DNA from 3 places in the Pseudomonas sp. AB39(2026) genome. Region 2 is predicted to be linked to each of the others. Evidence: riboswitches for the same ligand, from Rfam matches in the RefSeq annotation. Region 2 holds a riboswitch; each other region holds the start of a gene.
What was found. Region 2 has a riboswitch for cobalamin ahead of ACSAMW_RS03405 (CbtB domain-containing protein). Riboswitches for the same ligand answer to the same signal wherever they lie in the genome.

Region 1: linked by a shared signal. The riboswitch ahead of cobO (cob(I)yrinic acid a,c-diamide adenosyltransferase) and the one ahead of ACSAMW_RS03405 (CbtB domain-containing protein) in region 2 are both predicted to bind cobalamin.
Region 3: linked by a shared signal. The riboswitch ahead of ACSAMW_RS01335 (ABC transporter substrate-binding protein) and the one ahead of ACSAMW_RS03405 (CbtB domain-containing protein) in region 2 are both predicted to bind cobalamin.

Annotation. Positions count from the first base shown of each region.
Region 1 covers NZ_CP195212.1:1,415,704-1,419,976, forward strand. The annotation lists gene bluB (5,6-dimethylbenzimidazole synthase) at 1-291, opposite strand, end outside; gene ACSAMW_RS06130 (cobyrinic acid a,c-diamide synthase CobB) at 288-1,598, opposite strand; gene cobO (cob(I)yrinic acid a,c-diamide adenosyltransferase) at 1,595-2,206, opposite strand; cobalamin riboswitch at 2,343-2,554, opposite strand; gene ACSAMW_RS06140 (PQQ-dependent sugar dehydrogenase) at 2,649-3,956, shown strand; gene ACSAMW_RS06145 (C40 family peptidase) at 3,982-4,273, opposite strand, start outside.
Region 2 covers NZ_CP195212.1:770,802-775,074, reverse strand. The annotation lists gene cobM (precorrin-4 C(11)-methyltransferase) at 1-718, opposite strand, end outside; gene ACSAMW_RS03415 (cobalamin biosynthesis protein) at 753-1,154, opposite strand; gene ACSAMW_RS03410 (CbtA family protein) at 1,164-1,850, opposite strand; gene ACSAMW_RS03405 (CbtB domain-containing protein) at 1,861-2,049, opposite strand; cobalamin riboswitch at 2,131-2,332, opposite strand; gene ACSAMW_RS03400 (type 1 glutamine amidotransferase domain-containing protein) at 2,465-3,016, opposite strand; gene ACSAMW_RS03395 (MBL fold metallo-hydrolase) at 3,262-4,245, shown strand.
Region 3 covers NZ_CP195212.1:312,856-317,128, reverse strand. The annotation lists gene ACSAMW_RS01345 (DUF2254 domain-containing protein) at 1-107, opposite strand, end outside; gene ACSAMW_RS01340 (hybrid sensor histidine kinase/response regulator) at 203-2,224, opposite strand; cobalamin riboswitch at 2,340-2,528, shown strand; gene ACSAMW_RS01335 (ABC transporter substrate-binding protein) at 2,694-3,701, shown strand; gene ACSAMW_RS01330 (FecCD family ABC transporter permease) at 3,698-4,273, shown strand, end outside.

The DNA of each region.
Region 1 (4,273 bases), 640 kb from region 2:
CACTTTGAGAGCCATGAAATCGTCGGCCCGCTCATTCAAGGCCTGGGCCGTGCGCAGGCGCTCTTCTTCCACCAGTTGGTGAATCGCACTGCGAAGGGCCAGGCTGCGGATACGGATAAAGCGCCAGGGCTGCATCAGCCCTACGCTTGGCGCCTGGTGAGCCGCCAGCAGCAGGCGTTGCAATACGTCAGGCGCTACCTCCCCGCCTATGAAATGGCGCATGTCCCGCCGTTCGGCAATGGCGCGGTACACGGCTGCTTTCTCCGCGTCGCTGTAGGCGTGCTCGCTCATGCTGCCACCTCAGCGGGGCGAAGCAACGCCGCGCTGGCGGCAAGGTTGGACGGAAAGTAGAAATGCACATAGGAGGCCGTTAGCCGGCCCACGCGGTAGATCGCCTCGGCACCTCGCCCGCCGTTAGGGCTGCGGCCACGGGTAGTAGGTGCCCAAGGCGATGTGGTCAGGGAATGGTGGTAGGTGTGCCCTCTCAGGCACCCCTCATCCAGCTGCACGTCCTGCAAGGCCAGTGCAGCCAGGCGTTTTTGTAGCACCGCCTCGCCAGGCATCAGCCCAAGAAGGCTGGCGCGTTCGCCTTCCACACTGGTCAGCCCGTCCAGCAGGTACAGCATGCCACCGCATTCGGCCAACAGCGGTTTATCTGCACGATGGTGCCCGCGAATCGCCTCCAGCATCGGGGTATTGGCGGCCAGCTGATGGTGATGCAACTCCGGGTAGCCGCCCGGCAGGTAAAGGCTGTCGCACGGCGGCAGCCCCTCATCAACCAAGGGCGAGAAGAAGACCAGCTCGGCACCCATGGCCCGAAGTGCGTCCAGGTTGGCGTTATAAAGGAAAGCGAAGGCTTGGTCGCGGGCAATGGCAACGCGTACGCCCTGCAACAGCCGCGCCGGGGCCTCAGGCTCAGGGGGGCTGAAACACACAGGGGGTGGCAACGCATCATCGCAGGTGGCCGCCAGCGCCTGAGCTGCGGCATCGAGCCGGCGATCCAGGTCTTCCAGTTCGCTGGCCTGCACCAGGCCCAGGTGCCGGCTGGGCAAGTTGATCGCCTGCTCACGCGGCAAGCCACCGAACCAGCGCAGGCCTTCGGTGAGGCTGTCGCGTAACAGCTGGCTGTGACGTTCGCTGCCCACTCGGTTGGCCAGCACGCCCACGAAGGACAACGCCGGCCGGTAGCGGGCCAAACCCAAGGCCAGCGCACCGAAGGTCTGAGCCATAGCCGTACCGTCGATCACGCCCAGCACGGGCACGCCCAGTTCGATGGCCAGGTCTGCACTGGAGGGAAGGCCGTCGAACAGCCCCATCACCCCTTCGATCAGGATCAGATCTGCCGTTTCTGCCGCCTCCCACAGCAGGCGGCGACTTTGCGCTGCGCCTACCATCCACAGGTCCAGCTGGTACACCGGCGCGTCGCTGGCACGCTCGAGAATCATGGGGTCGAGAAAATCTGGCCCACACTTGAACACGCGTACCTTGCGGCCGCGGTTGCGATGCAGGCGCGCCAGTGCGGCCGTGACCGTGGTTTTACCCTGGCCAGAGGCAGGCGCGGCGATGAGTACTGCAGGACAGTGCCGGGCTGTACTCACCACTCGATACCCTTTTGTGCCTTGATACCTGCCTTAAAGGCGTGTTTGACCACGCCGATTTCGCTGACCGTGTCAGCCGCCTCCAGCAATTCCGGGCGGGCCGTACGGCCTGTAACGATGGCATGTTGCAAGGGTGGGCGCGCCTGAAGGTCCGCTAACACGGCGTTCACATCCAGGTAGCCATGCTTGAGGGCGATATTGAGCTCATCAAGCAGCACGAAATCCACGGCAGGGTCGGCCAGCAAGCCTTTAGCAACTGCCCAGGCGGCCTCAGCGGCGGCAATGTCACGTTGGCGATCCTGGGTCTCCCAGGTAAAGCCTTCCCCCATCACATGAAAGCTGACCTCCTCTGGAAAGCGGCGGAAGAACGCCTCCTCGCCCGTGGAGTTGCGCCCCTTGATGAACTGCACCACCCCGCAGCGCATGCCATGGCCCATGGCGCGGGCCAACATGCCAAAACCGGAGCTGCTTTTACCTTTGCCATTTCCGGTCAGCACCAACAGCAGGCCGCGCTCGTCAGGGGAGGCGGCAATACGGGCGTCCATTACAGCCTTCTTGCGCACCATACGGGCCTGGTGGCGTTCGTCACGCTCGGGAGTGTCGTTCATGTGCTGCCAGGTCCTTCACTGCGGTCACTGGCGGGTGCGCACCGACGCTATGCCTCAGCCCTACGGGGAAGCATGGCGTGGATGCCGCGCTCACCCGCACGGCGATCTGTACTGTAATAAGGCGGGTTGCATCGCTCGCCCGATAAGGTTTCAGGCCGGTCTCCGGGCTTGTGAGGGGGCCGTTATACCCCACCGGCGCGCCTTCCCGGTTATCCCAGTGGCCTGTGCGGCGGTGTTCACTCACTTACCGTTGCGGGGGCAGCGCCGGCCTTGCCCTAGGCTCACCGGCTTCCCTGTTTCACCCTGGCGCGCGAAGGTGGCCGGGGCACCTGAAACAATCGCGCAGGGTAAGGGGTTGGCCCAACAGCGTCAATTAAACATGTTGAACCTCCACCGCCTCGCTGCCTCTACGGTACACAACCCGGCTGCCAGGAAGCACACCATGCACATGTCCCGCCTTGCCTTAACCGTTGTACTTGCCGCCAGCGTGGCGGCGTGCGGCGAAAGCTCGAAACTGCAAGTGGCCGATGGTACAGGCCCTTCACCTAAACTCCCCGAACCCAACAAGACCCTGATCCCCACTGTCAATATTGCCCCGGCCGTGGGTTGGCCCCAGGGCGCCAAGCCCAAGGCTGCGCCCGGCACCCAGGTGAAGGCCTTCGCTGAGGGGCTCAACCACCCCCGCTGGCTGTACGTATTGCCCAATGGCGATGTGTTGGTAGCAGAAACCAACGCGCCACCCAAACCCGACGACACCAAAGGGATTCGAGGGTGGGTGATGGAGAAAGTCATGGGGCGTGCCGGGGCGGCCGTGCCCAGCCCGAACCGCATCGTGCTATTGCGCGACAAGGATGGCGACGGCGCAGCGGAAACCCATGAAGTGTTCCTGCAAAACCTCAATTCGCCTTTCGGCATGGCGTTGGTGGGCCAGAACCTGTACGTAGCAGACACGGACAAGATTCTGCGCTTCAACTACACCCCAGGCGCCACTCACCTGGACAGCGACGCCCAGACCGTCACCGACCTGCCCGCCGGCACGATCAACCATCACTGGACCAAGAACATCATTGCCAGCCGCGATGGCAAGAAGCTGTACGCGACCGTGGGTTCCAACAGCAACGTGGCCGAGAATGGCCTGGACAATGAGCAAGGCCGCGCCGCCATTTGGGAAGTGGACCTTGCCACTGGGCAAAAGCGCCTGTTTGCCAGCGGCTTGCGCAACCCCAATGGCCTCGCCTGGGAGCCCACGTCTGGCAAGCTTTGGACAGCCGTAAATGAACGGGACGAGATCGGCAGCGACCTGGTGCCGGACTACATCACCTCTGTAAAGGACGGCGCGTTCTACGGCTGGCCGTTCAGTTACTACGGCCAGCACGTGGATGTGCGTGTCGAACCTGGAAACCCGGACATGGTGCAAAAAGCGATTGCGCCTGATTTTGCGGTAGGGCCCCATACCGCCTCCCTGGGTTTAGCCTTCGCCCAGCCCGGCCAACTGCCGGCACCTTTTGATAAGGGCGCGTTCATTGGCCAGCATGGCTCTTGGAACCGCAAGCCACATAGCGGCTACAAGGTGTTGTTCGTCCCCTTTGCCGACGGCATGCCAAGCGGCCAGCCCGTGGACCTGCTAACGGGCTTTCTCAATGACAAGGAAGAAGCCATGGGCCGCCCGGTCGGTGTAGTCGGCGACAACAAAGGCGGATTGCTGGTCGCCGACGACGTAGGCAACAAGGTATGGCGTGTGACCCGGTAATAGCGGCCAGGCCCAGCCAGGGCCGTTATGGCAGTGCTGTTTGTGCCAAGCGCTCTGGCTGGATCACCCGCTTGGCAGCCAGGTAGGCTTTCTGCCAATACGGTTTGTTCAGGTATTCCAGGCGTACCGTACCACCGGTGCGCGGTGCGTGAACGAACCGCCCTTCCCCCACGTAGATACCGGCATGGCTCACCTGCCCATTGCGTTGCGTCGAGAAAAATACCAGGTCGCCGGAACGCAGGGCGTTGCGGTCGATGGTGGGCGAATGCATGGCAATCAGGTCACGGGTGGTGCGTGGCAACGCGATGCCTGCCGCG
Region 2 (4,273 bases):
CGCGGTACAAAGCGGACTCTTCAAACACCTCATTGCCCAGTACCCAGCCCACGATGATCAACGCCGAGCGCTGAAAGCCCTTACCTGCGGCCTGGGCTTGGATCGTGCCGAGGGTGCCTGTAACCCAGTCTTGCTCAGGCCACGTGGCTTTGTGCACCACTGCAACAGGACAATCGACTCCATAACTGGGCATCAGGGTGTTCACAATAGCCGGCAAGTGGCTGACCCCCAAATGAATGGCCATGGTCGCTTGGTGACGCGCCAGATCCGCCAAGGCCTCGCCTGCGGGCATCGGGGAGCGCGTACCATAGCGCGTGAGGATGACAGTCTGGGACACCCCTGGCAGAGTGAGCTCTGCCTCCAACAACGCGGCACATGCGGCGACAGCTGTCACACCCGGGACAATTTCAAACGGTATGCCCAAGGCCCTCAGGTGCCGGATCTGCTCACCCACGGCGCCGTAGAGGCCAGGGTCACCAGAATGCACGCGTGCGACATCCTGCCCACGGGAGTGGGCCTGGGCGATTTCCTGGACGATGGCCTCCAGGTCCAGCGCCGCACTGTTGATTACACGCTCTGCACGATGGCCCTCCAGTAATACTTCGGGCACTAGAGAGCCTGCATAAATGATCACAGGGCACTGACGCAGCAGACGCAAGCCTTTAACAGTGATCAGGTCGGGATCGCCGGGGCCGGCGCCGATAAAATAGACGGTCATTGCAGGTTGGCTGCCTATGAAGGTTGAGTAAATTTCATGTTGCGATGGCCAGGGCGACCGTTGCATGGCTGGCACAGAGCCTGGCCAGGTACAACTTGGGTGTTCGCTGGCTGAGCGCCTCGCAATGGGCCAATGCGGCACTTTCCGCCAGGCCAAGGCAACCGGTATGTTGCAGGCTCACCCATGAGCGGTGGCTCAGCAGCGGCTCGTAGGGCGCCAGGGCACTGGCCGAGTAGCCTGATAACGGCAAGCCCTGACTCACTGCAAGGGCTACCAGCCCAGGTTCGCCGCATTTTCTGTCCAGCGAGGCAATGCCCTGCACGTCACATAGCGTAGCGCCCACTTGGGCAAGGGCCTGTTCCAGTAGCGCTTGCAACACCTCTACAGGGCAGCCCCTGCGGCAGCCAAGCCCTGCGACCAGCCAGGGATGCCCCATAACCAGTGATCAGGCCCGCGCCGAACGGCGGAACAGCCAGGCCGTTGCACTCCCGAGCGCCAACCAGAACGCCACGTTGGTCAACTGCGCTGCCCAGCGGAATTGGGCTTCCAGCGCCTCGGGCGCGAGGCTTTCATGGATGGCCGGTTGAGGGGCGCCGACCAGGTGAGGGATCACGAGCAGCACAGCCCCAGCCAGCTTCAAGGGCCATCCCCGGGCAAACACCATCAGCGCCAGCGCCACGGCAGTGGAAGCCGCTGTACCGACCCACCAGACCTGGCGTGAAGCGAGGTCGGCTGCAGCGGTGCCTGGCAGTTCCGGCGGAAGGCCCAACGTGGGCGCCAAGGTAAACACAGCATAGCCGGCAAGGCCCCAGAGCAGCCCTTCAGCCGTGCGGCCCGGCGCACGCAGCGTATACAGCCCGGCCAGCATCAGCCCGAAGCCCACGGCAACCACCAGGTTGCCGCCGGTGGTGGACAGCACGCGCTGCCAGCCGTCTTCAGGCTCCCAGGCGGCTTCTTCATGGACGTGCTCGGCGGTGTTGGCACCTCCATGCTCATGGCCGGCAGGGGCTGCGTGCTCATAGGTTTCGGCCGTATGAATCAGCGGCGTAAGCCACAGGCTTTGCATCACCGTCAGCAACAGCGCCGCGAACAACCCCGCAAAGCCGGCGGTGCGCAGAATACGTGTAATCATGGCAAGCACCTTAGTGGCAAGGGAATGCAGCGCTATGGCGCGTATCATGTGCAGCATTGTGCACGGCAGGCAGGTGGGAGAACCCGGCAAAATAGACCAAGCCAGCGCCTAACACGGTGGCCAGGCACGCCGCAGCAATACGCTGGGTGAGGGTAGCAGCAGGTTGAGCAACGAGATGGCTTGTAGCGTGGGCGGACATGGCGCTTCCCTCAGGTAAAGGACAGGCAGGCGCCGAAACCCTGCCAAAGGCGGGGCCGGACAGCCCGCCCACCGCAGGTGTGTCAATGATGTCCGTCGGGCCGGTCTCCGGGCTTGCGAGGGGCAACACCGTAGTGTTGACGGTCCGCTTCCCCTTCCCATGCCTGGCACAGTGGATATGAAGCGCGCTCGCTTACCGTTGCGGGGGCAGCACCGGACTGGCCTGGCGGCGCACCGGTTTCCCGTTTCACCCTGTGAAGGGCACCCGAACGAAAGGTGTAAGCAAAGCATGCCCTCGAGGGAGCGTCAAACAGGAAAAACAAAGTTCTTCACGGGGTCTGGACAATAACGTCCTCAGTGATCCGTGAAGAACCTAAAAAAGCCCGCTTGCGCGGGCAAATGAATACGGGGCTTTATTACGCGGCTTGCAGCGCCTCGATAATGGCCTGATTAAATGCAGGCAGGTCATCTGGGGTGCGGGACGTGATTAGCGTCCAGCCGTTGGCACCACATTTGAATACCTCAGTGTCTTCCCACCCTGCCGCCTTGGCATTGAGCAGGTCAGTTTTCACGCTAGGGTAAGACGTTAGAGTCTTGCCTTCGATCACGCCTGAATCGATCAGCAGCCAAGGGCCGTGGCAGATTGCGGCAACGGTTTTGCCTGCGTCAGCGAACGCCTTTACCAAAGCCTGAGCATCTTTGTCCTGGCGCAGGGTGTCAGCGTTGACGGTACCGCCAGGAATCACCAAGGCGTCAAAATCATCAGCCTTGAGGTCTGCCAGTTTTGCCGTGGATTCCACGGTCCGGTCTTTCTCAGTGTCCTGTACGAAGGTCTGCGTGGTGCCGCCCTTGACCGACGCGTGGGTCACGGTTAGGCCAGCGCCCTTGAGAGCTTCCAGGGGTTTGACCAGCTCGTCGCGCTCGATGCCGGTGTTGGAAGTGATGATCAGTACGCGTTTGCTGCTCATATGAGCTCCTGTAGAAAGGTGGGAAGGTGGCCCTTTGCTGGGCGCCATGGTTTTGGGAAAGCGCCAAGGCAAGCAAAGTTCAGGAAAATTGCGCCCTGTGCAGGCCAGGCACTGGCTGGATGCTTGCCGTGGGCCATGGGGTCTAAGCACGTCAGCCGCCCCTGTTTGAACACCAACGCTCACGGAGCGGGCGGCGCGGGCATCGAATGTGGTTTCATGGCCCAACGCTTTTGAAAGGACCTCTGATGGAACTGATGTTTCTTGGCACCTCCTCTGGCACCCCCACCCGGGCGCGCAACGTCAGTGGCCTGGCGATACTGGCAAGCCAAGGCAAGGCCTGGTACTTGGTTGACTGTGGCGAAGGTACACAGCACCGGCTGCTGCGTACGCCCTTGTCCCTGCGCCAGTTGAGCGGGATCTTCATCACCCACGTGCATGGGGACCACTGTTATGGATTGCCTGGGCTGCTGGCCAGCGCCGGCCTGCAGGGGCGTACCCAGCCTCTGGACATCATTGGCCCGGCCGGTATCAAGGCCTGGTTGCTCAGTACGTTTGATCTCACCGAAACACACGTGCCGTTTCCCTTGCGCTTTCACGCCACACCAAGCCTGGTAACGGGCCCGCCATGGGTCAATGCAGGCTTGAGCGTGAGCGCCACGCCCTTGGCTCACCGTGTGCCTTCGTATGCTTACCGCTTTACTGAAGCCGCCGCTCGCCCCCAGTTGGACCTTGCGCGGCTGGCGGCTGATGGGGTAGCGCGAGGCCCAGCGTGGGGGGCATTGATGCGAGGCGAAGCGGTGCACCACCAGGGCCGAGTACTGACACCCACAGCCTACCTGCGCTTTGAGCAGCCGCCTCAGTGCATCGTAGTGGCGGGGGACAATGCAGAGCCCGCGCTACTTAGGCATGCCTGCGAAGGGGCCCAGGTGCTGGTGCACGAGGCAACCTATACCCAAGCGGTAGCGCGTGGGAAGGAACACCATGGTCATAGCAGTGCAGCGGCGGTTGCCCGCTTTGCCGCCTCAGCTGGGTTGCCTAACCTGGTATTAACCCATTTCAGCCCGCGCTACCAGGTGACTGGCCGGCCTGGCCTGACCCTTGAAGCGCTGAGGGCGGAGGCTGCGGCTCACTATAACGGGACCTTGCTGCTGGCCGCAGACTATGACCGTTACCGGTTGGATAAGGCAGGGGAGTTGCAACGCATAGCGTGTGAAGCTTCGAGCGTTTGATCGACGTGAGCCCTGCCCAGTCTGAGGT
Region 3 (4,273 bases), 460 kb from region 2:
AGGATCGCCAGCAGCGCGGTCGCTACACCGACCAGGGAGAACAGGCTGGCCCGGAACCATAGGCGCTTGGTCAGTTGACGCGCGGCCCAGCGCCATCGAGCAATCATGGAACGTACCTTGGCAGAAGGAGGCAGACACAGCAGGCAGGCGTTGCGCCTTGGGCCGCTACCTGGCCATTGGGTACGCGCCGTGCAGGAAAGTTTCAGGCCTTGGTGATCACCCGTTTGAGCACCTGGCCCAGCTCTTCAGTGGAGTAAGGCTTGTGCAGCAGCTCGATGCCCTGAGCACCGCCCAGGGCCAGCGCATGGCTGTACCCGGTGGCCAGCACCACGGGAAGCTGTGGCAAGTTCGACACCAGCCATTTGGCCAGCTCGATGCCGCCCATGCCCGGCATCACCACATCAGAGAACACCACATCGAAGCCGGCACCGTGCTGGCCCAGCAGGGCCACTGCGTCTTCGGCATTCACGGCCCACGTAGGGGAGTAGCCCAGGTCTTCTAGCATCTGGGTGGCAAAGCGGCCCACCTCGATATTGTCCTCCACCACGAGCACGCGCTGCCCCGTGCCCAGAGCCGCTTGCGTTACGGTTGGCACAGGGGTATACGGCGCCACCTGCACCTGGACTTCCGGCAGGTACAGGCTAAAACGTGCGCCCTGGCCCACAACACTGGTCACCGTGACATCACCGCCCGACTGTTTGGCAAACCCGAATACTTGGGAGAGCCCCAGCCCAGTCCCTTTGCCTACCTGCTTGGTGGTGAAAAACGGCTCGAAAATACGGGCCACCGTATCGTCCGAAATCCCCTCGCCCGTGTCAGTCAGGGCAATTTCGGCAAAGGGGCCGGCGGCCGGGGCATGGCCGCGAATCGCTGGCAGCGGAACGCCGTGGCGCAACTCCACAATAAGCGTGCCCGCACCGTCCATGGCATCTCGTGCATTGACCGCCAGGTTGATTAGGGCCGTTTCAAACTGATTGGTATCGGCTTCGATGAAACAGGCCGTGACGGGCAGCTCGGTGATAACGGTAATACGGGCGCCCATCAGGGTGTTGAGCATGTCCGCCAGGGCATGCAACTTGGCGCCCACCTCGAACACTTCAGGCTTGAGCGCCTGCCGCCTGGCGAAGGCCAGAAGCTGGGCCGTGAGCTTGCTGGCACGCTCCACAGTATCGGAGACAGCCGTAAGGTAGCGCTGCCGCCGCTCTTCGCTCAGCGCGGGACGTTTGAGAAAGTCCACTGACGACCGAATAATGGTCAGCAGGTTGTTGAAGTCATGGGCTACACCACCGGTCAACTGACCTACGGCTTCCATTTTCTGTGATTGCCGCATGGCCTCTTCGGCAGCGGCCAGGGCTTCGATGCGTTGCTTGTCCTGGGTGATGTCGCGGCCTACAGCGTTGATCACGCCATCACCTGCGCGGCTGGACCAACTGATCCAGCGGTAACTGCCATCCTTGTGCCGGTAGCGGTTGTCCAGCCGTGAGTATTCCATGCCATTACCCAGGTCACGAGCTTCCTGGGCCGTGCTCACCTGATCGTGGTCATGTATGAAGGCGAACAGGGTGTTGCCCAGCAACTCGGCCTCTGTCCAGCCCAACAGTTGGGTCCAGGCCGGGTTGACCGCCGTGATCACGCCTTCTACGGTGCAGCGCAGCATCAGGTCCTGGGACAGCTGCCACAAAGCGTTGCGGTCTTCGGTGCGTTCGGCCACCACCCCTTCAAGGTGAGCGTTCAGCTCCTTAAGGCGCCGCTCGGCCAGAATACCCCGTGTGGTTTCGGTCACTACCAGAAAGATGCCGGCCACCTTGCCGTTGTCATCCCACAGGGGGCTGTGGCAATGGGTGAAGAACGCTTCTTCGGCCACGCCATCGCGGTCGGGCGTGTAGCGAGCGTCCTCCACGTAAAACGCTTGCCCCCCTAGAACCTGATCGAAAATAGGCGTGAGCTGGTCCCACATCTCGGCCCACCATTCCCGGGCGGGCTGCCCAAGGTGGCCAGGGTGCTTATGGCCCAGGCTGGGCGCGTAGGCATCGTTGTAGAAGGTAATAAGCGCCGGCCCCCAATGCACCATCATGGGAAACTGCGAGCTGAGCACGATCTGCACGGCCGTTTTCAGGGACAGCGGCCATTGAGCCACCGGGCCAAGGGCACTGTGGGCCCAGTCCAAGGCGCGCAGCCGTTCGCCACATTCCCCGCCGCCCTCAAGGCAGAAGTGCTGATGCATAGCCGTTACTACCCTCTCGCTCAATGCGTGCCGATGTCGGCTGGGCCATGATACCGGTTTGGCCCCAGGCTTTGTATGACCATTGCCCTGGCCGGGTTGCCAATACACCGCAATGGTTTACTATTCCGGCGCCGGTTTCCGAAAGGAACTAACAGGGAATCCGAAGGGCTCAGGCCCAAAACGGAACTGCCCCCGCAACTGTAGGCGCCGAGCCTGCTCCATACATGCCACTGGGCTTTGCCTGGGAAGGCTGGGGCGGCGGGGAAACGCCAGTCAGGAGACCTGCCGGCCTTAAGCTGTGCACGACAGCTGGCTACGCTTGCCGACCTTTCGTCCACAGCCTAATCAATCACTTACCGGCGGGGTGTCCGGAAAAGGCACCCCCGTGCGCCCGCCCCTGGCCAGGCAGCGCTTGCGGGCAGGTCTTTTTTGCACTGCGCCCCCTCTGCCCTTTCAGGAGCGTTTGCCTGTGAAACTGCCTGCCTATCCTGCCCTTGCCTTGTTGGCAAGCATTGCCACATCCGCTCTGGCAGCCCCTACCCAGTACCCACTCACCGTGCAGAACTGCGGCAAGGCTCTAACGTTCGACCAGGCACCGGTGCGTGCGGTCACCATCGGCCAGGCCGGAACGGAGCTGTTCTACGCATTGGGCTTGGGTGATCGCCTGGTGGGCACGTCCCTGTGGTTCGATGCGGTTAAGCCTGAATATGCCGCCCTAAATGCCAAGGTGGAACGCCTGGCCAACAACGAGCCCAGCTTCGAAGCCGTCATTGGCAAGCGCCCCCAGCTGGTAGCGGTTCAGTTCGAATGGATGGTCGGCCCCCAAGGCGCGGTAGGTACGCGAGAGCAGTTCCACGACCTCAACATCCCTACCTACCTGATGCCCTCCGACTGTGTCGGCAAGGACAACCTCAAAGGCGCAGACGGTACGCGCTTGCAAGCTTTTGATATCAACACGCTCTACACCAGCGTGCTTGAGCTGGCAAAAATCTTCGACGTGGACCACCGTGGCCAAGCCTTGGTGGCGGATTACAAGGCACGGCTTGCGCGCGCGGCGGCACGTGCCCAGGCCAGCGCCGTCAAAGCACCTACGGCGGTGGTGTGGTTCTCCAGCGCAGCCCTGGCCACAGACCCCTTCGTGGCTGGCCAGCAAGGCGTGGCCGATTACCTGCTCAACGCCGTGGGGATACGCAACGTGGTCACGTCCACTGAAGAATGGCCGACCGTGGGCTGGGAAACTTTGGCCAAGGCCAACCCCGACTTTATCGTGATCGCACGTATGGAGCGTCGCCGCTTCCCGGCCGACGACTACCAGAAGAAGCTGGCGTTTCTCAAAAGCGACCCAGTCACACGCAACATGGACGCCGTCAAGCATGATCGCATCCTGATCGTTGACGCCGATGCGTTACAGGCCAGTACCCGCCTGTTCGACGGTATCGAACAGCTGGCCGAAGCCCGGGAGCACTACCGCCCATGAGGCCAGGTTGGGGGTGGAGCCTCCTGCTGCTGTCTGGGGCGCTACTGGCTGCCACGGCCATGGGCGAAACAGCCCTGCCGTTTGGCCAGGTGCTGAAGGTATTGGCCAACCAGTTGGCCGGGGCTCATTACCCGCTGGACCCCATCGACGTGGGTATTGTGTGGAATTACCGCCTGCCACGCGCCTTGGTAGCGGCTGCCTGTGGCGCAGGCCTGGCCATCTGCGGGGTGATACTGCAAGCGTTATTACGCAACCCCCTGGCCGAGCCCTACCTACTGGGCATTTCGGCCGGCGCGTCTACCGGCGCGGTGCTGGTATCGGTACTGGGTATCGGCGGTGGCTTGATCTCACTATCAGTAGGGTCATTTCTCGGGGCACTGCTGGCCTTTACCCTGGTTATCGTGCTGGCCCGCGCGTCGCGCGCCAGTGGCAGCGCAGGGCTGATCATCCTGGCAGGCATTGCCAGCTCCCAACTGTTCAACGCCCTCACGGCGTTTGTGATCGCCCGCTCAGCCAACGCCGAACAGGCCCGGGGCATTCTGTTCTGGCTGATGGGCAATTTGAGCGGGGTA